Regions from separate parts of the Nocardia sp. NPDC004340 genome, predicted to be linked through region 3. Evidence: riboswitches for the same ligand, from Rfam matches in the RefSeq annotation. Region 3 holds a riboswitch; each other region holds the start of a gene.
What was found. Region 3 has a riboswitch for cobalamin ahead of metE (5-methyltetrahydropteroyltriglutamate--homocysteine S-methyltransferase). Riboswitches for the same ligand answer to the same signal wherever they lie in the genome.
Positions count from the first base shown of each region.

Region 1: it holds a riboswitch for cobalamin, as region 3 does, so the genes downstream of both, cobN (cobaltochelatase subunit CobN) here and metE (5-methyltetrahydropteroyltriglutamate--homocysteine S-methyltransferase) in region 3, are expected to answer to the same signal.
Region 2: it holds a riboswitch for cobalamin, as region 3 does, so the genes downstream of both, ACWEOI_RS27425 (iron chelate uptake ABC transporter family permease subunit) here and metE (5-methyltetrahydropteroyltriglutamate--homocysteine S-methyltransferase) in region 3, are expected to answer to the same signal.

Region 1 covers NZ_JBSGDW010000003.1:260,344-268,101, forward strand. The annotation lists gene cobN (cobaltochelatase subunit CobN) at 1-2,697, opposite strand, end outside; adenosylcobalamin-variant (AdoCbl-variant) riboswitch at 2,743-2,814, opposite strand; gene ACWEOI_RS13255 (hypothetical protein) at 3,041-3,271, shown strand; gene cobG (precorrin-3B synthase) at 3,476-4,675, shown strand; gene ACWEOI_RS13265 (DUF6345 domain-containing protein) at 4,718-6,178, opposite strand; gene ACWEOI_RS13270 (hypothetical protein) at 6,358-6,909, shown strand; gene ddaH (dimethylargininase) at 6,878-7,750, opposite strand.
Region 2 covers NZ_JBSGDW010000008.1:78,366-86,123, reverse strand. The annotation lists gene ACWEOI_RS27450 (hypothetical protein) at 1-152, opposite strand, end outside; gene ACWEOI_RS27445 (DUF2567 domain-containing protein) at 241-951, opposite strand; gene bsaP (biotin synthase auxiliary protein BsaP) at 951-1,166, opposite strand; gene bioB (biotin synthase BioB) at 1,307-2,344, opposite strand; gene ACWEOI_RS27430 (TetR/AcrR family transcriptional regulator C-terminal domain-containing protein) at 2,455-3,039, shown strand; cobalamin riboswitch at 3,081-3,214, shown strand; gene ACWEOI_RS27425 (iron chelate uptake ABC transporter family permease subunit) at 3,249-4,280, shown strand; gene ACWEOI_RS27420 (ABC transporter ATP-binding protein) at 4,277-5,092, shown strand; gene ACWEOI_RS27415 (ABC transporter substrate-binding protein) at 5,109-6,128, shown strand; gene ACWEOI_RS27410 (alpha/beta fold hydrolase) at 6,162-7,313, opposite strand; gene ACWEOI_RS27405 (SRPBCC family protein) at 7,409-7,758, opposite strand, start outside.
Region 3 covers NZ_JBSGDW010000006.1:256,141-263,898, reverse strand. The annotation lists partial or broken gene ACWEOI_RS25165 (NAD-glutamate dehydrogenase) at 1-1,179, opposite strand, end outside; gene ACWEOI_RS25160 (IclR family transcriptional regulator) at 1,262-2,059, opposite strand; gene ACWEOI_RS25155 (histidine phosphatase family protein) at 2,082-2,654, opposite strand; gene ACWEOI_RS25150 (CbtA family protein) at 2,651-3,457, opposite strand; gene ACWEOI_RS25145 (CbtB domain-containing protein) at 3,480-3,695, opposite strand; cobalamin riboswitch at 3,736-3,862, opposite strand; cobalamin riboswitch at 4,059-4,224, shown strand; gene metE (5-methyltetrahydropteroyltriglutamate--homocysteine S-methyltransferase) at 4,380-6,644, shown strand; gene ACWEOI_RS25135 (short-chain fatty acyl-CoA regulator family protein) at 6,705-7,758, opposite strand, start outside.

The DNA.
Region 1 (7,758 bases), on a different contig from region 3:
GCGGCGGCTGGCCTCGTCCCACACCGGCCGCACACCCAGCAGCGCGAACACCTCGGCGATGTCGTCGCCGGAAGTGCGCATGGCCGAGGTGCCCCACACCGACAGGCCCACCGACCGCGGGTACTCGCCGTGGTCGGCCAGGTAGCGGGCCAGCAGCGAATCCGCCATGGCCTGACCGGTTTCCCAGGCCAGCCGCGACGGCACCGCCTTCGGGTCGACGGAGTAGAAGTTGCGGCCCGTGGGCAGCACGTTGATCAGACCACGCAGCGGCGAACCGCTCGGTCCGGCCGGAATGAAACCACCATTCAGCGCGTGCAGGATACGGGCGACCTCGACACCGGTCTGCCGCAGTCGCGGCACCACCTCGGCGGCGGCGAAGCCCAGCACCCGGCGCGTCTCGTCCAGGCGCGCGGCGACGTCGGTGAGGCCCGCGGCCGCGGCGAGCTCCCCGCCGAACACGCCCTCGGTCACCGCGTCGATGGAGTCGACGTCCCAGTCGACTTCCTGCATGCCCGAGACCAGTTCGCGCGCCAGCTGCTCGAAGGCGTCCACCCGGTCGCGCTTCTCGTCACCGGATTCGCTGAGCCCCAGCGCCTCTCGCAGACCCGGCACATTGACCTCGCCGCCCCACAGCTGGCGGGCGCGCAGCATGGCCAGCACCAGGTCCACCTCGGCCTCCCCCGCCGGGGCCTGGCCGAGCACGTGCAGGCCGTCGCGGATCTGCACGTCCTTGATCTCGCACAGCCAGCCGTCGACGTGCAGCAGCATGTCGTCGAAGACCTCTTCGTCCGGGCGTTCGGTGAGCCCGAGGTCGTGGTCCATCTTGGCCGCGCGCATGAGCGTCCAGATCTGCTGGCGGATGGCCGGCAGCTTGGCCGGGTCGAGCGCGGAGATATTGGCGTGCTCGTCGAGCAGCTGCTCGAGCCGCGAGATGTCGCCGTAGGTCTCGGCGCGCGCCATGGGCGGAATCAGGTGGTCGACCAGGGTGGCGTGGGCGCGGCGCTTGGCCTGCGTGCCCTCGCCCGGGTCGTTGACCAGGAACGGGTAGATCAGCGGCAGGTCGCCGAGCGCGGCATCGGTGCCGCAGGAGGCGGACATGCCGAGGGTCTTGCCGGGCAGCCACTCGAGGTTGCCGTGCTTGCCCAGGTGCACCACGGCGTCGGCGGCGAAGCCCTCCGCGGCGGCCAGCCAGCGGTAGGCGGCCAGATAGTGGTGGCTCGGCGGCAGATCCGGGTCGTGGTAGATGGCGACCGGGTTCTCGCCGAAACCGCGCGGCGGCTGCACGATCAACACCACATTGCCGAAACGCAAGGCGGCGATGACGATCTCGCCCTTCGGGTCGGCGGAGCGGTCCACGTACAGTTCGCCCGGCGGCGGGCCCCACGCCTCGACGACCGCCTCGCGCAGGTCCTCGGGCAGGGTCTCGAACCAGCTGGTGTAGAGGTCGGCGCCGATGCGAATCGGGTTGCCCTCCAGCTGTTCCTGGCTCAGCCAGTCCGGGTCCTGCCCGCCCGCCGCGATGAGCGCGTGGATCAGGGCGTCACCGTCGGCGGCCTCCAGGCCGGGGATCTCGCCGGGCGCGCCGAGGTCGTAACCGGCCTCGCGCATCTCGCTGAGCAGCCGGATGGCGCTGGCCGGGGTGTCCAGGCCGACGGCATTGCCGATGCGGGCGTGCTTGGTCGGGTACGCCGACAGCACGATCGCGACTTTCTTGCGCTCGGCCGGAATGTGACGCAGCCGCGCGTAGCGCACCGCGATACCCGCCACCCGAGCCGAACGCTCGGCGTCGGGCACGTACGACGACAGCCCGTCCGCGTCGAACTCCTTGAACGAGAACGGGACCGTGATGATGCGGCCGTCGAACTCCGGCACCGCCACCTGGGTGGCCACGTCCAGCGGCGACAGGCCGTCGTCATTGGCCTCCCACTGCTCGCGGCCGCTGGTCAGGCACAGGCCCTGCAGGATCGGCACATCCAGGTCCGCGAGCGCGCCCACGTCCCACGCCTCGTCGTCGCCGCCGGCCGAGGCGGTGGCGGGCTTGGTGCCGCCCGCCGCGAGCACGGTCACCACCAGCGCGTCGGCGGTGCCGAGCGTGGCGAGCAGCTCCGGCTCCGCGGTGCGCAGCGAGGCGCAGTAGATGGGCAGCGCGCGAGCGCCCTTGGCCTCGATGGCGGTGCACAGCGCGTCGATATAGGCGGTGTTCCCGGCCAGGTGCTGGGCGCGGTAGTAGACCACGGCCACGGTCGGCGCGTCGTCCGGGACGGGGCAGGCGTGGCGTTCCAGCTCGCCCCAGCTCGGCATCTCCACCGGCGGCTCGAACCCCTCGCCGGTGAGCAGCACCGTGTCGGACAGGAAGTTGTGCAGCTGCAGCAGGTTTCGCGGGCCGCCCGCGGCCAGGTAGTTGTGGGCGTCGGCGGCGACACCGCCGGGCACGGTCGAGCACTCCATCAGCTCGGCGTCGGGCGCGATCTCACCACCGAGGGCGACCACCGGAATTCCGCTGGCGCGCACCGTCTCGAGGCCCTCCTCCCAGGCCCGCTTACCGCCCAGCACGCGCACGATCACCAGCGACACACCGTTCAGCAGGACCGGCAGATCCTCCGGCAGCAGCCGGGCCGGATTGGCCAGCCGGTAGGCGGCGCCGCTGGCGCGCGCGCTCAACAGATCGGTATCGGAGGTGGACAGCAACAGGATCAAGGGTCTCGGCCTTCCTAGGGTGACGCGCCCAGCACGGTTCGGCGCTCGCCGGGAAGGTCTGACTGTCACAGTGGCGCGACCGCACCGGAATTGCACCGGCTTTCTTCCGTTCGACGAGCTCGCCGATGCTATCGCGCCGCCGACGCGAGCCCGATATCGCGCCCGCGTCGCCGCGTGCGGGCGCCGATCACAGTGCGGCCAAGGCTGGCTCACATCCCTGGGGAACCGACTGGTCGGCGCGTACGCTGCCGGTATGCCACTCACTCCAGGATGGGTCAGGCGGAACCGCTTTGCTGCCTGGTCGGGATACTTTTGCGTACTGGTTGCCTTCGCAACGCTGGCCATGGCTCTCACGGCCGCCGGCTCCGGTCATTCGCAGTGGGCGCTCGTCGCCGGGATCATCTGCGCGTCGACCATCCTGTTCGGTCTCACGGTCATGAGCACCACCGTGCACCGCGACCACGCCGACCACCACAACGTTCCCAGCCTGCTCAACGACACCTGGGAAACCACACCCGCCTTCGCCCGCCGCCGCGGGGCGCCGGCGGCCATCGAACCGCACCGCGCGGGCTGAACCGCCCGGCGAATCGACCGATCCGGCAACCGGACTCCGGGACTCCCCCGTCCCGGAGTCTTTTCTTTTCTTTGCTTTCGGTCCTGCCATGCCGGGGACACATAGTTAGATTGCAATATCTCCAAATGTAGATAGACGTGGAGGCGAACCCGACCCCGGGCGGCCGTGCCCGGTCTCGGCATCCTCCGTACGCTGGGTGGCGTCATGACGCGAACCGATCCCGACTCCTGCCCGGGCGTGCTGCGCCTGCACGAAGCAGCCGACGGTCCCCTCGCCCGTATCCGGGTGCCCGGCGGACTCCTCTCCCCCACCCAGCTCCAGGCCCTCGCGACCGCGGCCACCGACCTCGGGGACGGGAACATCGAGCTCACCTCGCGCGGGAACATCCAGTTCCGGCAGGTCCGCGACGCGGCCGCGCTCACCGAACGGCTCACCGAGGCGGGACTGCTGCCCAGCGCCACCCATGAGCGGGTGCGCAACATCATCGCCTCGCCGCTGTCGGGACGCGTCGGCGGCTGGACCGATGTGCATCCCCTGGTCCCCGCTCTCGACGAAGGGCTGCGCGCACAGCCGCGCTACGCGGACCTGCCCGGCCGGGTCCTGTTCACCCTCGACGACGGCCGCGGCGATGTCAGCGGCCTGGGCGGCGACATCGGCGTGCACGCGCTCGACGAGCACACCTACGCACTCCTGTTGGCGGGCAAGGACTCCGGCCTCCGTCTCCGCGCCGACGCGGCGGTCGACCTCATGCTCGCCGCCGCCGACGGCTTCCTCGACCTGCGCGATGGCCACTGGCGTCTGCACGAGATCCCCGACGGCGCGGCCCGCCTGACCGACCGCCTCCGCACCGCTCACCCGGACCTCGACGTCTCCGGCGACCTCCTGGAAACGCCCGGCCCCCAAGACATTCCGATCGGCTGGATGACCCAGTCCGACGGCCGGGTGGCCCTCGGCGCGGGCGTGCGCCTCGGCTCCCTCCCCGCCCGCACCGCCGAATTCCTCGCCGCCGTCGAATGCCCGATCATCGTCACCCCGTGGCGCAGCCTGATCCTCGCCGACCTCGACGAATGGCCCGCCGAACAGGTGGTCCGAGTCCTGGCCCCCATGGGCCTGATCTTCGACACCGCCTCCCCGTGGCTCCAGGTCAGCGCCTGCGCCGGCATGCCTGGCTGCGCCAAGTCCCTCACCGACGTCCGCGCCGACGTCGCCGAGGCCGTCGACTCCGGCCGCGTCCTCCCCACGGACGCACCGGAATTCGCCCGCGAGGGTCTCGACGCCGCCGACGTCGTGGTCGCCGGCCGCCAGCACTGGTCCGGCTGCGACCGCCGCTGTGGCCGCCCGAAGGGCGCGGTCACCGACGTCATCGCCACCACCGACGGCTACCGCGTCATCCCCGCCGGCTAGCCGATCCCGCCGAACCGGTGCGATCGGCGCTCTGCGCGCCCTTCAGACAGTGACCTCGACGATGTCGCGGATCCGGAAGCGACCACCGGTGATCTCGATCGTCTGGCGGGCGACCAGAGCCGCGCCGTCACGGTCGTAGCGGTAGCCGATCTCGCGGGAGTCGGGGACGACCGCGAGACGGGCACGGCCGCCGAGACATTCGGCGCGGGCGGCGGTCGCCTCGGTCAGCGCCGTGCAGGCATCGGGGTCGTCCGTGGTGGGCGGGTGGGCCTGCTCGGCTCCCAGGATCGGGACGGTGGTGTCGGAGATCGAGCAGAGCCGGCCGGTCGGGTCGAGGGTCAGGGTGAGCTGACCGTCGCCGCCCGCGACGGCCGGGACGCCGTCGTAGAGCTGGCGGTAATGCAGGGTGTAGTCGGCCACCGCGGCCGCGACGCTATCGCCGTCGCGGCTCGCGCCCGCGTGGAAGGTGGCCGACATTCCGGCCAAGGCGAGGTCATGGCCGAGGTCCAGGTCTCGCAGCGCCCGGTCGGCGAGGTCGCGAATCTCCTCTGGCGTGCGGCCGTTGACGCTGCGGTCCGGCTCGGCGTAGAACGCCTGGTAGCTGCCGTCGGGATGCATGACCAGCCGGGGTTCGAATTCGGCTCGCGCACAAGACTCCTCGGTGACCGGGGATGCGGGCTCGGCGAGTACGCCCCGCAACCCGTGCCGTTCACCCAGCGCGGACACCGTGTCGGCGTCAGCGTTTCGGCGGGCCAGGCGCAGTGACATCGGTTGGCGCGGAAGGGGAATGCTCAGGTCGACTTCGAGGGGGAACTGACCCGCCCAGCGCCACCAGTACCACTCGTCGGACACCGCGCCGCCGTAGAACAACCGCTCGTTCCAGAGCCGGTCCTGCGCCTCACGGTCGGTGGCGCCGCAGGCCGCCGACGACACCCGGTGGTTGTTGTGGAAGATCGACAGCGCCGCGTCCTGCCACGCCTGGCTGAACGATTTGCCGGCGTTCCATTCCTTGAAGAACCGTGTCCCCTGCTGATCGGTGTCGAAGGTGAGGCTGTCGAATCCGAACAGCATCCGCGCGCCCCGGTTCGGCGTGTGCCAGGTGCGGTAGGGGCTGTGTCCGAAGTTGGTGCGCAGCGATTCGCAGCCGTGCAGGAACAGGTAGCGCAGGCGCTGATCGCCGAATCCCATCCGGTCGGATTCGGCGTAGATGGTGTTGTCCCAGGTGCGGCCCATCGAGGTCAGATACACGCCATTGCTCGTGGTGGTGCTGTGGGCGTAGTGGTAGAACACCCGCACCGAGTCCATGCCGAGGCTGTCCTGCCAGTTGTCGTACTCCTGGTCGTACCGCCATTCCCGGACATCATCGTCCTTGGCGTGGAAGTTGATGCCGTTGAACTTCGCGACGTAGTCGAGGAAGCCGCTCACGCACGCGTGCGGGTAGGTCAACGTGGCATCTTTCGGGTACACCTGCACCGACGCGCCGCCGTACATGTTGTCGGACATTGTCGAATGGTCACCGATACCGGACGCCCGGGCACGGGTACCGGACTACTCGATTCCCCCGCCGGCCGGCACGCGACCGGCCCGACCGGCCGGTGACAGGTGCGGGGTGCACGCGGCGTGGTTGCTGGTGCACAGTGGGTTATCCGCGCTGCGACGACCATCGGATGCTGGAGGCGGCCATGACCATCGCGAAGCTCAGCGATCAGGAGATCCTGGCGATGTCCGATGAGGAGCGTCGCGAACTGATCCGGCGGTTGCAGCCGCCGCCGGAGCGGGTGCTGCCGCGTCCGGAGGTGGTGCGGCTGCATCGGCGGGTGCGGCTGGCGCTCATGGTGGGCGGCTGTCTGGGGCTGATTCCGTGGATCGTGTACCTGGGGTTCTCGCTGCCGGCGGAGTATCACGCCCGCAACTGGCCACTGGCCTGGATCGGGTTCGACATCGTGCTGGTGTTGATGATGGCGACCACCGCCTACCTGGGCTGGAAGCGGCGCGTGGTGTTGCTGCTCCCGGCGTTCGGCACCGGAATCCTGCTGATGGTGGACGCCTGGTTCGACATCGTCACAGCGGACGCCGGCGATTTCTGGCTGTCACTGGGCACGGCGATCATCGGCGAGATCCCGTTGGCGGCATTGCAGATCAGCGGCGCGATCATGCTGCTGCGCTTCCTGATCCTCGCCCATCCGCTGCACGATCCGCAGGTCAGTCCGTTCCGGACGCGACTGCCGTTCTGACCGAGTGCCATTCCATGGTGCAGCACTTGACGCTGCCGCCGGATTTGAGCAGCTCCGACAGGTCGATCCCGACCGGTTCGTAGCCGCGCGCCCGCAATTGCGCGGCCAGGTCGACGGCCTTGTCGCTGAGGAACACGTGGTAGCCGTCGCAGACGCCGTTGAGGCCCAGCACATTCGCGTCGGCCTCGGTGGCGATGATCGCGTCGGGGTACAGGCTCGCGAGCAGTCGCGCGCTGGGTCCGCTGAAGGCGGCCGGGTAGTAGGCGATGGTGTCGTCGAGGACCATGAGCGCGGTGTCGAGGTGGTAGAAGCGCGGATCCACCAGATCCAGTGAGACGACCGGCAATCCGAAGTACTCCGCCACCTCCTGGTGCGCGCCGCGGGCGCTGCGGAACCCGGTCCCGGCGAGGATGCGGTCCGGCGCGATGGCGAAATCGCCTTCGCCCTCGTTGGTTTCGCGGGCGCGGGCCACGCTCGTGAAGCATTGGGCGGCCATCCAGCCGTGGTAGGCCGGACCTTCCTGCGCGCGTTCGGGATTGGCGAAGCGAGCCGAGAGCGCCCGCTCCCCGATGGCCAGTCCCCCGTTGGCGGCGAACACCATGTCCGGCAGCCCCGCGACCGGTTCGATGACGTCGACTCGGTGTCCGCGCCCCTCGTAGGCGACGCGCAGCGCCTCCCACTGGGCCAGGGCGCGGGTCCGGTTGACCGGGTCGGCGGTGTCCATCCACGGGTTGATGGCATAGGTGACGTCGAAGTGGTCGGGGCGGCACATGAGGTAGCGGCGGGGCACGGGCCGGCGGGCGGCGGGATCGCGGGCCGGCAGCGTGGCTACGGACGTCAACGGGACTC
Region 2 (7,758 bases), on a different contig from region 3:
GTGGTGCGCCGGTAGCGGCGGCCGCTCGGGATCGGCTGGGACGCATTGGATCTGCGGAGTTCGTGGCGGTGACGCCAGGCGGTGAGGTCCGGGCGCTCGGCCGGTGCGGCGGCGTCGGGCGGCGCGGACTTGCCCGGCGGTGCGGTCTTCATGGGGTCCCCCTGGGTGGTGCGAATCCGTGGTCGCGAACACGGTAGGGGGTACAACAAGCGTGGTCCAGCGATTATTGCCGGATTCGGGTCAGCGGGGGGCTTCGGGTTCGGGGGCTTCGAAGGGGACCGCCGGGCCGTGGGGCGCGTGGGGTTGCGGCGCACCGGAATTGCCGGGGTAGGGGCCGTAGAGGATGGCGGAGCCGTACTGGGACGGGGCGACGATCACCGGGTCGGGGCGCGCGCCGCCGAAGGGTAGGTATTCGCCGGTGCCCAGATCGTCGGAGGTGCTCAGCGCCGCGAGCAGCAGGATCACCACCGCGGCGGCCAGGGGCTGCGCGATGAGGGCGGCCCAACCCTCCACGGAGGGCGCGAATTCCACGATGGTGTGGATCGGCGGATGGCTCGGGCGGACGTGGCGCTGCTCGGCCACCGCCTCGCCGACCACCTTGGTGAGCAACGCGCCGAGCGCGGAACCGAGAATGATGCCGGTCAGCAGGACCGGGCCCCGCACCCGCCGCCAGCGCCAGGCCGCGACCGTCCCGAGCACGCCGAGCACGATGCCGATCAGCACGAAGATGGCGAGCGCGTCGAAACGGTGCAGGCTCTCACCGGTCAGCGCGGTGCCGCGGTCGGGTTCGACCACCAGCAGTTGTTCCGCCGGAGCGAGATACGCCCAGGCCACCCCGGCCAGAGCGCTCACCGCGGCGAGCGCGGCACACACCGCCGCCGCCGCACGCACTTCCCGCATCAGTACATCGACGCGTAGTCCGCCCGGCTCGGCGGCGAATGTGGCTGCCACTAGCGGTGTTCCAGGCTCGTGGAGTCGAGCACCCCGTGGCGCGAGCACTTGGCCCACCAGCCGTCGGGGCTGACCTGCACGATCATGCGGCGTCCGCATTGTTCACAGAAGCGCGGCGGCTCCAGGCCCAGGGCCGCCGCGGGGGGTACCGGATCGTCCAGCCCCGGCACGACTCGCTTGCCCGTGAAAGGGTTGTAGCGCTCCTCGATGTCCACGACCACCTCGATGGATCCTTCGCGTATCGAACTCGGCGGGCAGATCAGGTCCAGGGGAATGCAAACCCCCGCACCCCTACCGTACGAGACGGGTTCGGGGCATTGGCCCCGAACCCCCTTTTTCTCTCAGTGGATTTCGCTCAGAGCGTTTCGTTGAGCGCCTTGATCGGCATCTTGAGTTCGCCGAGCAGATCGATGTCGGACTCGGCCGGACGACCCAGGGTGGTCAGGTAGTTGCCGACGATGACGGCGTTGATACCGCCCAGGATGCCCTGCTTGGCGCCCAGGTCGCCGAGGGTGATCTCGCGGCCGCCGGCGAAACGCAGGATGGTGCGCGGCATGGCGAGACGGAAGGCGGCGACGGCGCGCAGCGCGTCGGCGGCCGGGAGCACCTCGAGGTCACCGAAGGGGGTGCCCGGGCGCGGGTTGAGGAAGTTCAGCGGCACCTCGTCGGGCTCCAGCGAGGCCAGGTCGGCCGCGAATTCCGCACGCTGCTCCAGGGATTCGCCCATGCCGAGGATGCCGCCACAGCAGACCTCCATGCCGGCCTCGCGCACCATGCGCAGGGTCTCCCAGCGCTCGTCGTAGGTGTGGGTGGTGACCACGTTCGGGAAGTGCGAGCGCGCGGTCTCCAGGTTGTGGTTGTAGCGGTGCACGCCCATGGCGGCCAGCTGGTCCACCTGCTCCTGGTTCAGCATGCCCAGCGAGCAGGCGACCTGGATGTCGACCTCGTTGCGGATGGCCTCGACGCCCGCGGCGACCTGCGCCATCAGGCGCTCGTCCGGACCGCGCACCGCGGCCACGATGCAGAACTCGGTGGCGCCGGTCTTGGCGGTCTGCTTGGCCGCCTCCACCAGCGAGGGGATGTCGAGCCAGGCGGCGCGCACCGGCGACTGGAAAAGGCCGGACTGCGAACAGAAGTGGCAGTCCTCGGGGCAGCCGCCGGTCTTGAGCGAGATGATGCCCTCGACCTCGACCTCGGGGCCGCACCACTTCATGCGGACGTCGTGCGCCAGGCCGAGCAGCTCCTCGAGCCGCTCGTCGCCGAGCCGCAGGACCGCGAGGGTCTGCTCCTGGGTCAGGCCGACGCCGCGCTCGAGCACCTGCTCGCGAGCGATGGCGAGGATGTCATCGCCTGCGTTGGTACCGGCTTCGGTGGTGACGGCTACCTGGGTCATGTCCGCGGGAATCCCTTCGTCCGGCCGTGTGGCCGAGCAACTTGAACGGTGTTCAGGGTAGGCTAGCAGCCCGGAACGTGAGCCGGAACACGAGAGGGTCGGATTCTTCAGTGCAACTCCATCGCACGGACGTGGTCGACGGGGCCATCGCCATCCTCGACCAGTACGGGCTGGCGGATCTCACCATGCGCCGCCTGGCCACCTCGCTGCACGTCCAGCCCGGCGCGCTGTACTGGCACTTCCCCAACAAGCAGGCCCTGCTCGGCGCGGTCGCCGACCGCATTCTCGCGCCCATGGACGAACCGGTCCGGGCCGAGGAATGGTCCAAGCAGATGACCGAACTCGCGCACCGGCTGCGCGAGAGCCTGCTCGCCTACCGCGACGGGGCCGAACTGGTCTCGGCCACCTACGCGTCCCGCCTCACCACCAGCAAGGGCCGGGAACGACTGGCCAGCGCCGCGATTCGCGCCGGCATGACGCGTGAGGAGGCCGAACTGGCCGCCTACACGCTGCTGTACTACGTGCTCGGGCAGACGGTGGACGAGCAGTCGCGCATCCAGATGGACTCCGCGGGCGCGCTCACCGAGGAGAACTCGCCGCTGTACGACATGCCCGACGCCACCGCGCGATTCGACTTCGGATTGCAGCTGTTCGTGAGCGGCGTGCGGCATCTGCTCGGTTCGCGGATCCGCTGACCTTCGCGGACACCGGGATGAACCGACCAGTCGGAACCGGCGAAGGTTCCGGACGGTAGGGTTCCCCTCGTCAGTATCGGCGGGTGCGGGAATCCGGTGGGAATCCGGAGCGGTCGCGCCACTGTGAGCACCGGATCCCGGTGCGAGTCAGACCTCCCCCGCCGCGCAACACTCTGGAGAGGCCGCGTCATGCCCGAGGAGCTACCGCGATGAGCCGCGCGCGGACTTCGCTCGCCCTGCCCGTCATGGGAGCGCTGCTGGTCGTGGCCATGATCGTCGCGACCGGATTCGGCGCGGAGACGATCCCGGTGCGCGAGGTGCTCGCGGTGCTGCGCGACCGGCTGACCGGCACCGCGCACACCGATCTCGGGCTCGACACCATCGTGTGGCAATTGCGGGTGCCGCGAACCGTTCTCGCCGCCATCGTCGGCGCGGGCCTGGCGGTCGCCGGGGCGGCCATGCAGACCCTGGTCCGCAATCCTCTCGCCGACCCCTACCTGCTGGGCGTCTCCTCCGGTGCGGGCGTCGGCGCGGCGGCGGTCATCACCTCCGGGGTGTTCGCCGGGGCCGGACTGTGGGCGCTGTCGGCGGGCGCGCTCGCCGGGGCCTTCGCCGCCGCGGCCGCGGTATTCCTCATCGCCCTGGCCCAAGGCGGGCTCACGCCACTGCGTCTCGTGCTCACCGGCACGGTGCTGGGCTCGGCCTTCGCCGCCTTCAGCAGCTACCTGATCTTCCGCAGCAGTGACCCGTCCGCCGCCCAGTCGGTGCTGTTCTGGCTGCTCGGCAGCCTCTCCGGCGCGGACTGGACCCGAATCCTGTTGCCCGGCTGCGTGGTCGCGGCCTGCCTGACCGCCCTGCTGCTCGCCGCCAACTGGCTCGACGCGCTGAACCTGGGCCCGGACACGGCGGCCTCCATCGGAGTTCCGGTGCGCGAGTTGCGCATCGCGCTGTTCGTCCTGCTGGCGGTCCTGGTCGGCGTGCTGGTGGCGGTCTCCGGCGGCATCGGTTTCGTCGGGCTGGTGGTCCCGCACGCCGCCCGGCTCCTGGTCGGGCCGCGCCACCGCGTCCTGCTGCCCGCGAGCGCCCTGTGCGGGGCCACCTTCCTGGTCGTCGCCGACGCCGCCACCCGAGTCCTGGTCCGCCCCACCGAGATCCCGGTCGGCGTCCTCACCGGCCTCATCGGAGCCCCCGCCTTCCTGCTCCTCATGGGCCGCCGCACCTACCGATTCGGTCCGGCGTGAGGCCCCGCCGGGCCGGGTCGCGTCACCGGGGCGCGGGCGAGCTGCGGGCCGCCGGACTGGCCTGCGCGGCGGGACGGCGCACGGTGGTCGCGCGGGTCGACTTCACGGTGTCGCCGGGCGAGACGGTGGGCATCGTCGGGCCGAACGGCGCGGGCAAGACCACGCTGTTGCGGACCCTGGCGGGGTTGATCGCACCGGTCGAGGGCGGTGTCGAGGTGGATGGCCGTCCGGTGCACCAGGTTTCGGCGCGGGAGCGGGCGCGGCTGGTGGGTCTGGTCGGGCAGGACGAGGTGCCGCCCACCGATCTGCTGGTGGGTGAGCTCGTGGCGTTGGGCCGGACGCCGTACCTGCCGCCGTGGGGCGCGGGCGGGCCGGGCGAACGGGCGGCCGTCCAACGGGCGCTGGGTCGGGTGGATCTGGCCGGGTTCGAGGGGCGCGCGGTCGGGCGGCTGTCCGGCGGGGAACGGCAGCGGGTGCTGCTGGCGCGGGCGCTCGCCCAGGACACGCCCGTCCTGCTGCTAGACGAGCCGACCAACCATCTGGATGTCACCCATCAGCTCGAATTGCTGGCACTGACCCGGGAATTGGAACGGACCGTCGTCATGAGCCTGCACGACCTGACCCTCGCGGATCGGTTCTGCGACCGGGTGCTGGTGCTCGACGACGGCCGGGCCCGCCCCCTCGAACCGCCCGGCACCGCGCTGCGGCCCGAGGTGCTCGACGAGGTGTTCGGCGTGCGGGCGCGCCGGATACCGGATCCCGACACCGGTGATTCCCATCTGCTCATCACGGCTCGAACGGCACAGTCTTGACTCGAAAGGCACGGTCTTGAACAGGATCCTTCCGCTCGTCGCGGTCACCGCCATCGCGGGAGTGCTCACCGCCTGCGGATCGCCGCAGGCGGCGACCGGGAACATGACCGTGCGCAATTGCGGTGCGGAACAGCGGTTCCCGTCGCCCGCGCAACGCATGTTCGTCAATGACGGGAACCTGATCTCCATGGTGCTGGCCCTGGGAGCCCAGGACCAGACGGTGGCGGTGTCGAGCCTGAAGCGGGACGCGGACACGCTGCGCAAGCATTACGGGGACGGCGTGGACCGGCTCAATTCCGTTGCCCCCGACTATCCCTCGCGGGAGACGGTGCTGGCCCAGCGCCCCGACGTGATGGTGGCGGGCTGGAACTACGGCTACTCGGAGTCGGCGAATCTGACGCCGGAGTCGTTGCGGGCGGCCGGCGTCGCGCCGTACGTGCTCACCGAGAGCTGCCGCCGGCCCGGCGGCGAGCGGGGTGTGGTGGATGCCTGGACCGCGCTGCGCACGGATCTGACCGCGCTGGGCGCGATCACCGGGCGCGCGGACCAGGCGGCACGGGTCACCGGGGATCTGGATCGCCGAGTGTCCACCCTGCTGGCAGCGCCGCAGCCCGAGCGGCGGCCGACGGTGTTCCTGTTCGACAGCGCCTCCGACACCGTCTTCTCCAGCGGGCAATACGGTGCGCCGCAGGCGATCCTGGAGGCGGCGGGCGCGCGCAACGCGCTGTCCGATGTGGCCGACACCTGGACGGCGGTGTCGTGGGAGCGGCTGGCGGCGGCCGACCCGGACGCCATCGTGTTCGTCGACTATCCGCCGCAGACCTTCCAGCAGAAGGTGGATCTGCTGCGCGGCAAGCCGGGCATCCAGAATCTGCGGGCGGTCACGCAGGGCCGTTTCCTGAACCTGCCGTACGCGCTGTGGACCAGCGGGCCGTTGAACATCGACGCCGCCGAGCAGGTGCGGGCGCAGCTGGAACGCTGGAACCTGGTGCCCGCCTCGGGCATTCGCCCCGCCGCCGACGACGCGGTGCGCTAGGCGGACCACGCCGAGCCCACCGGCGCGGCCCGGTCAGTGGCCCACCGCGGCGGCTCCGGACTGATCCCGCCACAGCTGCCGCACGAACGGCACCACCTGCTGTTCGATGACGGTGTTGTACTCCTGCGGCCGCTCGATCGGATTGGCGTGCCCCGTGGTTCGCGTGGTCACCACCAGCAGGGTCCCGCGCACCCCGCCGACCCGGTCGATGAGCACCTGGTGCGAGTACTCCACGTCCACCACCGGATCGTCGTACGGGTCGTGCGGCCGGATGAACACGATGGCCGGGCGTGGTTTGCCCGCCGCGGGTTTGGCCAGCGCCCGCAGGTCGTCCACCGCGCCGCCCGCCACGATGGCCTTGAACTGCGCCTCGATCAGACCGTTGCTGGCGGCGTCGGTATTGAGGATCTTGGACCGCAGCACATCGTCGACCGCGCGCCGGAACTCGCCGCCGCGGATCACGTAGCGCCCGCCGACGAAACGGTCATGGCGCGCATACACTTCCACGGCCAGCCGCAGCATGCGGCTCTCCCGCGCCCCGGGCACCCAGCCCATCCAGCGCAGCATCTCCTCGCCCTGGTCGCGGCTCTCCGGCCGCACCGCGTTCAGATCCACCGGCGTGCAGTCCAGGATCACCGCCCGCACCCGTGTGCCGTCGCTGTCCTCGTGCAGGTGCTTGGCGATCTCGAGCGCGATGACCCCGCCCATGCTGTGCCCGGCCAGCACCACGTTCGGCACCTTGGCGGCGGCGGTGACCTTCACGATGAGGTCCGCGATCACCTTGGTGTCGATACCGGTGTTGTCGTAGCGGACCGCCCACACCGACCCCAGCCGCGACAGCGACGGCAGCGCCCGCGCGGTGTCCCCGGCGTCGAGGACGCCCAGCCCGACCAGGTCGAAGACGGCGGTGTCGGTGGCCTGCAACTCCGCGGGCGCGGCGATGGGCAGCACCGAGGGTTCGGTGCGGGCCAGCCGATCCTGTTCGGGGAGTACGTCCAGGCCGATGTACTCGACGAACGCGCCCAGCGCGACCAGCGGAACCAGGCCCAGTCGCAGGGCCAGCAGCCGGGCCCGCCGGAAGCGACCCCAGCGCGCGCCGAGCCGGGTGGACCGCAGGCGGGCGCGCCGTCGCCGATCGTCGTGGTCGGCGGCGCCGGACGGATACGGGAACCCCGGCAGGGCCATCAATCCACTGTACGAATTTCCGGCTCGTCATCCAGGCTTGTGCTGCGCGTCATCCGCTGGTACCGCGCGCGTCACCTGCGCGTGCCGCGGCGGAATCAGTGTCCCTCGGCGCGTTCGGCGAGGGCGGCGAGATTGTGCAGGGCCGTGCGGAAGCCGACCTCGTTGTCCTCCGGGGACAGCCCCGGCGGCAGATTGTCGTGCTGGGCGGTGACGCGGGTGCCGCCGGGCGCGTCGTCGAGGGTGTAGGTGACCGTCATCTCGCCGGTCAGTTCCGGATTGTCGGTCTCGAACTCGATGGTCTGCACCACCTCCCGGTCGGGGACGACGCGGGCGAAGACCCCGTGGAAGGTGTCGGTGTGCGGGCTCGTCTTGCCGGCCTCGGCGGGCAGGTCGTAGGTCAGCGAGATGCGGAACCGCCCGCCGACGCGGGCATCGAATTCGTGGA
Region 3 (7,758 bases):
ACCCGTCGCCGCGTCGATATTGTCGGTGACGTCGAGCAGTCCGGCGATGAACTGCCGGTAGCAGGCGATACCCTCGGCCAGCTGCGCGGCGCGGTCGGCCGCGTCGTCGCAGGTGGGGCGCGGGGCCTGTTTGACGACGAATCCGCCCTTGGCGCCGACCGGCACGATGACGGCGTTCTTTACCGCCTGGGCCTTGACCAGCCCGAGCACCTCGGTGCGCAGGTCCTCCTTGCGGTCCGACCAGCGCAGGCCGCCGCGCGCCACCGCGCCGAACCGCAGGTGCACGCCTTCGACCCGGGGTGAGTAGACGAAGATCTCGAATCGTGGCCTGGGCTGCGGGAGTTCGCCGATGTGCTGCGGGTCCAGTTTGAACGACAGCACCTCAGCACGGCCGTCACGCACGAAGTAGTTGGTGCGCAGGGTGTTTCGGACGAGGGTGGTGAGGGCGCGCAGAATGCGGTCGGCTTCGAGCCCGACGACGCGGCCGATGACCTCGTTCAGGCGATCGGTCAGTTCGGCTTCGGCGGCTGCGCTGCGCGTGTCCGGCGCGAACCGAGCGTGGAACAGCTCGACCAGCAGTCGCGCGGAATCGGGGTGTGCGGCGAGGACTTCCGCGATCCGTTCCGGGCTGTAGGGGAATCCGCTCTGGCGCAGGTATTTCGCGTAGGCGCGCAGAATGGACACCGGACGCCAGGCCAGGCCCGCGCTCAGGACCAGGCGGTTGAAGGCGTCGCTCTCGGCGTCGCCGCGCCAGGTGGCGGCGAAGGCCGCGGTGAAGCGGGCGTTCGGTTCCGCGCCCGCCGGCGGCTCGCCGTCGAAGGCCAGCCCGAAGTCGTAGATCCAGCACTGGTTCCCGGTGGAATCGTCGAGCGGGTAGGTCCGTTCGTCGAGGACTTCCACGCCGAGGGATTGGATGACCGGCAGGATGCGGCTGAGCGAGACGGCCGCCCCCGCGATGTAGAGGGTGAGCCGCAATCGTCCGCGTGCTCGTCCGGTGGGCGCGTGCAGGGCGACGTCGAACGACTCCGGTCGCAGCGCTTCGATGCGGGCGATGTCGGCGGCGGCGCGGTCGGGGCCGAAGTCGTGTTTGTACCACTCGGGCAGGGCGTGGGAGTAGGCCGTGGCCGGTGCTTCGGCTGCCATTCGGGCGTGGAGGGCGTCGTCCCAGTCCTGCGTCATCGTCGGAAATCTCCCCGGTGCGGCGGTTGTCTATACAACAACATACAACCCCTGTGAGTGGTCTCACAAGGGTGCCGCCGAGTCAGGGCGTGACGGGCACCTGACCGGCGATGCGCGAGGTCAGGCGCTCGGCGCCCCACCGCACCGCCTGCCCCACCACCTCCGGCTCGGGGTTGGACAGCGTCCGCCAGGTGGTGCTCAGGGCCGCCACCGGACGGCTGTTGTGATCGAAGACCGCCGCGCCCACCGATCGCAGGCCCGCCGTCACCAGCTCCACCTCCTCGGCCCAGCCGCGGGCACGCACCTCGTCCAGATCGCGCCGCAGCTCGGTCAGCGACCGCGGTCCGCGTCCGGTGCGGGTGAGGAAGTCGGAACGCTTGGCGTACAACGCCTTCACCTGCGCGTCCGGCAGCGAGGCGAGGATCGCGCGCCCGTTCGCGGTCAGGTGCGACGGCAGCCGGACCCCGATATCGGTGATCAGCGAGACCTCCGCCGCGGGACCCGAGCCGGGACGTTCCTTCAGGAGGTAGACCGTCTCGTTGCCGTGCAGAATGCCCAGATGCACCGCCTGCCCGAGCTGCCGGGCCAGCTGGTGCAGGATCGGCTGCGCCAGCCGTTCCAGCGGCTCGTGCCGCAGATAGGCCGAGCCGATCTCGAAGGACGTCACGCCCAGCCCGTAGGCCTGGTCACCCGGTACATAGACCACGAATCCGCGGTCCACCAGCACCGACAGGATGTGGTACACCGACGAGCGCGGCAGCCCCAGATCGCGGGCCAGCACCGCCGCCCGGACCGGTCCCGGGCCGTGCGCCAGCCGGACGAGGATGTCGAGCGCCCGGCCGACGGCCGGAGAGGTGGTCGAACCCGAGGATTGCGCCATTCCCCGGATTCTGCCAGCGAAGTCAGTCCGCGAGCTCGTGCGCGGTCGCGCGCAGCGTCCACGCCGGGCCGCGGTGGTGCAGGGTGGTGGCGCTCAACGGTGGAATGTCGATGCGCCAGAACGACTCCGGGGGAGCGTCGAGGGTGCGCAGGACCGCGGCCCGCACGATCGCGGGATGCGTCACCGCGACGATCCGGTCGCCGCGCCCGGCCAGGCCGTGCAGCCAGACGCCGACGCGATCGATCAACCCGGTGATCGATTCGCCGCCGTGCTCGTGGAAGCCCGGGTCGGTGAGCCAGCCCATCAGCTGCTCGGGCGCGAGATCGTCCATCGCCCGACCGGCCCAGTCGCCGTGGTCCAGGTCGCGCAGCTCGGGCTCCGGGGTCCCGGTGAATCCCAGTGCCCGGCAGGTCTGTTCGGCCCGCAGCTCGGGCGCGAACAGCACCATCGCGGGCTCCGGGCCGGGCAGCCCGCCCGCCTGCTCGACCGACCGCGACCCGAGCGGGTCGAGCGGTTCGTCGACCGGGAAGCGGGCGGACCGCACGGCCTCGGTGATCGCGTGCGTCACCAGGGTGAGACGGGTGACCGCGCTCATGCCGCCACGGCGGGCGCGGCCGGGGAGCGGTCGCCGAGCAGGCGTGGCGCCAGCCAGGCGAATCCGACCCCGATGACCGCCCACACCAGCAGCTGGGCGGCGAACGCGTACAGCCGGAAGTGGTACAGGTCGTCGGCGGGGAAGCCCGGGAACACGATCGTGCCCGACGCGTCCCGCAGCGGTTCCGGCGCTTCGTGGAACGACGGCAGCAGCGCCAGCAGCGCGCCCATCACGACGACGAAGCCGGCCGCGGCGGCGACCCCCGCGGTCCAGGTGTCCAGGCGCGCGGTCAGCCTGCGGCCGAACCAGATCGCCGCGACCAACGCGATCGCGCTGATCGCGATCAGGCCCAGGTACAGGGCCGTGCGCTCCTCGATCGTGTCCGGGTTCCCGACGGACGGCGGGTTGGCCGGGTACTTCAGGAACGGCACCGCGTACAGCGCCAGGAACATGCCGCCCGACACCAGCAGCGCCAGATTGCGCGGCGAGATCTTGCCCGCCTTGCGCAGCGCCAGGAAGTACACGACCGCGAACAGCGCGCCCAGCGCGGCGCCGAACACGATCATCCCGAAGCCCAGTCCGACATTCTGCTGCTGCGCGCGGGTGAACAGCTCGGCCCCGTGGTCCATGTCCATGGGCTTCCCGGCGGCCTTGTCCAGCGCCATCTGCGCGTGGTCGCGGCCCTCTTCGAAGTCGATGGCGCGATCGATGATCGGCTCGGACAGGATCCGGGCGAACACGAACGCCAGCGATCCGCCGAGGGCTCCCAGCAGGACCCCTCGGCCGATGATTCGCTTTTCCATTGTGGTTACTCGATTCCCGGTGCTAGTGGCAGGGGAACCCGAGGAAATGCCGGCCGTCGTGCACGAACTCGTGCACGTGCATGTCGCTGCCGAACACCGACACCGCACCCTGATCGATACCGATGAAGTAGATCGCCAGCAGCGCCATCAGGGTGGTGCCGACCAGCCACAGCGCGGTGGTGGGGATGGAGAGCGCGCCGCTGCCGACACCGGAGCGAGGAGCGAAAGAGGTAGCCACGAAGGACTCCTTTGAGTCAGGGGGATTCCGCGTCCCCGTTGCCGATCGAACCGACGATGTGAGGGTCTGACTCGCATCCGTCTCGCGGGGAGACCGGGCTGCTCACAGTGGCGCGACCGTTCCGGCATTGCACCGGATTCCTCATGACATCGTCGATCAACCATACGAAAGCGCATCGCCGCTGGTCAATCCGCCTGCCCGGGTCGACCACCTGATGGGACGCCGCCGCGCGTGCGGGGATCGCGCTGGCGCTGGGCTATATTCGCCAACGCAACTGGTTCGCCGGAGGTGGAGTCGAGGAGCCCCTGACCCATTCGACGGCGTCGAAGCCCGCTGCCCGCGCTCGCGCGCCGGCCGGGTGAGAGGGAACCCGGTGGGAATCCGGGACTGTCCCGCAGCGGTGAATGGGAACGAACGCCGTCAGAAGCACTGGGCGCATGCCTGGGAAGCGACGGCCGGTAGGTCCGGCCTCGGCCTCGTGCCGGGGCCGACCCGATTGTCGGGTCGATGCCCATGAGTCCGAAGACCTGCCCGTCGTGCCGGATACGCCGTATCCGGCGGTCGTCGCCTCGTGGATTGGGCGTTACGCCGATCGGATCCGGGCACGGAAACATGCCGCATGGGCTCCGTCAGCGTACGCTCGTTTGGGCGGCGGTCATCGACTGCTGACCATGGAGTTCATCAATGCTGAACCCTGACAACACCTTCACCGCCACGGTGCTGGGCCTGCCGCGCATCGGCCCGAACCGGGAACTGAAACGCGCGATCGAGGCGTACTGGGCGGGGCGCATCGACGCCGCCGCGCTGCACGGTCTCGCGGGCGGACTGCGCGCCGCGCAACTCCTCGCGGTGCACGCCGCCGGACTCGATTCGGTTCCGGTGGGCACCTTCTCCTACTACGACCAGATGCTCGACACCGCGGTGCTACTGGGTGCGCTGCCCGAACGGGTGCACGGCGTCGCCGACGAGCTGGACCGCTACTTCGCGGCCGCGCGCGGCACCGCCGACATCGCGCCGCTCGAGATGACCAAGTGGTTCGACACCAACTACCACTATCTGGTGCCGGAGCTCTCGGCCTCGACGAGGTTCACCCTGCACCCGGACAAACCGCTCGCGGAACTGGAAGAGGCACTGGCGCTGGGCATTCCGGCCCGGCCGGTCATCATCGGACCGGTCACCTTCCTGAAATTGGCCAAGTCGGTGGACGGCAGCGCGCTGCTCGATCGGCTGCCCGATCTGCTGCCGCTGTACGAGCGGCTGCTGGGCCTGCTGGCGGCCGCGGGGGCGCGCTGGGTGCAGCTCGACGAGCCGGTGCTGGTCACCGATCTGACGGATACCGAACTGGCGCTGGCACGTTCGGCCTATCAGCGGCTGGCCGCGGTCTCCGCGCGGCCCGACCTGCTGGTGGCCTCGTACTTCGGACGATTGGGTGCGGCGCTGCCCGCGCTGGCGGACACCGGGATCGAGGGCCTCGCCATCGACCTGGTGTCGGGCGGTGACGCGGATATCGCCGCGGCGCAGCGTCTTTCCGGGACCCTGCTGGTCGCGGGCGTCGTCGACGGCTACAACGTGTGGCGCACCGATCCCGATCGGGCGCTGACCGGGCTGGCCGCGCTCGCCGCAGCCGGTGCGCCGGTGGCGGTGTCGAGTTCCTGCTCGCTGCTGCACGTTCCGTACAGCCTCGCCGCCGAGCCTGACCTGGAGCCGCGCCTGCGGTCCTGGCTGGCATTCGGGACCGAGAAGATCGCCGAGATCCGGCTGCTGGCCACCGTCCTGCATGAGGGGCAGGACGCGGCCGCCGAGCAGCTGGAGATCGCGCGAACGGCCGTGCTGGACCGGCGATCCGACGCGCGACTGCACGACACGGCGGTCCGCGACCGGCTGGCCGCACTGGACGCGACGGCCGCGCACCGGGCGCCCGCGGCGGAGCGACGGCGGTCACAGCGGGAGCGGCTGGACCTGCCGCCGCTGCCGACCACGACCATCGGTTCCTACCCGCAGACCGGCCGCATCCGGGTGGCACGCGCCGCCCTGCGCCGCGGCGAGATCGACCGGGCCGAGTACGACACCCGCATGCGCGCCGAGATCGCCGAGGTCATCGCGCTGCAGGAGGAGATCGGCCTGGACGTGCTGGTGCACGGCGAGCCCGAGCGCAATGACATGGTGCAGTACTTCGCCGAGCAACTGGACGGCTTCGCGGCCACCGCGCACGGGTGGGTGCAGTCCTACGGCACCCGGTGCGTGCGCCCGCCGATCCTGTTCGGCGACGTGACCCGACCGGCGGCCATGACCGTCGACTGGATCTCCTACGCGCAGTCGCTGACCGGCAAACCGGTCAAGGGCATGCTCACCGGGCCGGTCACCATCCTGGCCTGGTCCTACGTCCGCGACGACCAGCCGCTCGCCGACACCGCGCGCCAGCTCGCCCTGGCGATCCGGGACGAGACCGTGGACCTGGAGGCCGCCGGGACCGCCATCATCCAGGTGGACGAACCGGCCTTGCGGGAGCTGCTGCCCCTGCGCCGCGCCGACCAGCCCGAATACCTGGAATGGGCGGTGGTGGCGTTCCGGCTGGCGACCTCCGGGGTCGCCGACAGCACCCAGATCCACACCCACCTCTGCTATTCGGAGTTCGGTGAGATCATCGGCGCGATAGCGGGATTGGACGCCGACGTCACCTCGATCGAGGCGGCGCGCTCGCACATGGAGGTGCTCGACGACCTCAACGCGGCGGGCTTCGACCTGGGCGTGGGACCGGGCGTGTACGACATCCACTCGCCGCGGGTGCCCGGCGTCCGGGAGATCGAGGCGGCGCTGGCCCGGGCACTGAAAGCGGTTCCGGCCGAACGGCTCTGGGTCAACCCGGACTGCGGGCTCAAGACGCGCGGCACCGCCGAGGTGACGGAGTCGCTGCGCAATCTCGTGGCCGCGGCGCACGCACTGCGGTAGTCGAAGGCCGGGGCGTGCCGCATGCGCTGCGAACGAACGCGGTGCGCCCCGGCCGTCCGGTCAGGTGATCGGCGCGTACGGGATGGTCCGGGAACTGTTGTCGTCCACCCGGATCGGCCGGCCCAACTGCGGGAACGCGCGCTGCGCGCAGTCGGTCCGCTCGCAGACCTTGCAGCCCGCGCCGATCGGCACCGCCGTGCGCGGGTCGTCGACGGGCAGGCCGTGCGAGTACACCAGCTTGTCCGCGTAGGTCAGGTCGCAGCCCAGCCCGATGGCGAAATCCCGGGTGGGGGACAGGTATCCGGGCGTCTTCTCGTCGGTGGTGCGCGCCAGCCACAGATAGTTGCGGCCGTCGGGCATGCGGGCGATCTGGGTGCGGATGCTGCCCGGCGTGGAGAAGGCGTCGTGCACCACCCACAGCGGGCAGCTGCCGCCCACCCGGGAGAAGTGGAAGGCGGTGGCGGACTGGCGTTTCGAGATGTTTCCGGCGCGATCGGTGCGGACGAAGAAGAACGGCACCCCGCGCTTGCCGGGCCGCTGCAGGGTCGACAGGCGGTGGCAGACGGTCTCGAAGCCGACCTCGAAGGTGGCGGCGAGCAGTTCGATGTCGTAGCGCAGGGATTCGGCCGCGTCCCAGAAGCGGGTGTAGGGCAGGATCAAGGCTCCGGCGAAGTAGTTGGCGAGCCCGGTGCGCAGCAGGCCGCGCGAGTTCTCGGGCATGGTGTCGGTCGCGTCGATCAGGTCGGCGATCACCTCGGCCTGGGTGAGAAAGGCCAGCTGCGTGGCCAATTGGAAGGCGCGCTGACCGGCGGTGAGCCGCCGCGCCAGGGTCAGCACGCGGCTGTCGGGGTCGAAGACCCGTTTGGGGCCCGGATCGCTGGGATCGTCGGTGCGGATGAGCACCGCGATGCCGTGCTGCTCGCGCAGCAGCCGGGTCAGCTGGAGGTCGAGTCCGCCCAGGCTCAGGCCATTGCGGTCGAACAGCTGCTCGGCCGCGGTGTCGAGCTCGGGGATGTGGTTGCGCCGATCGTAGAAGTAGTCGCGGACGTCCTCGTAGGGCATGGCCGCGGCGGATTCGCCCGCGTCGCCGTCGATTCCGGCGGAGACGCGTTCC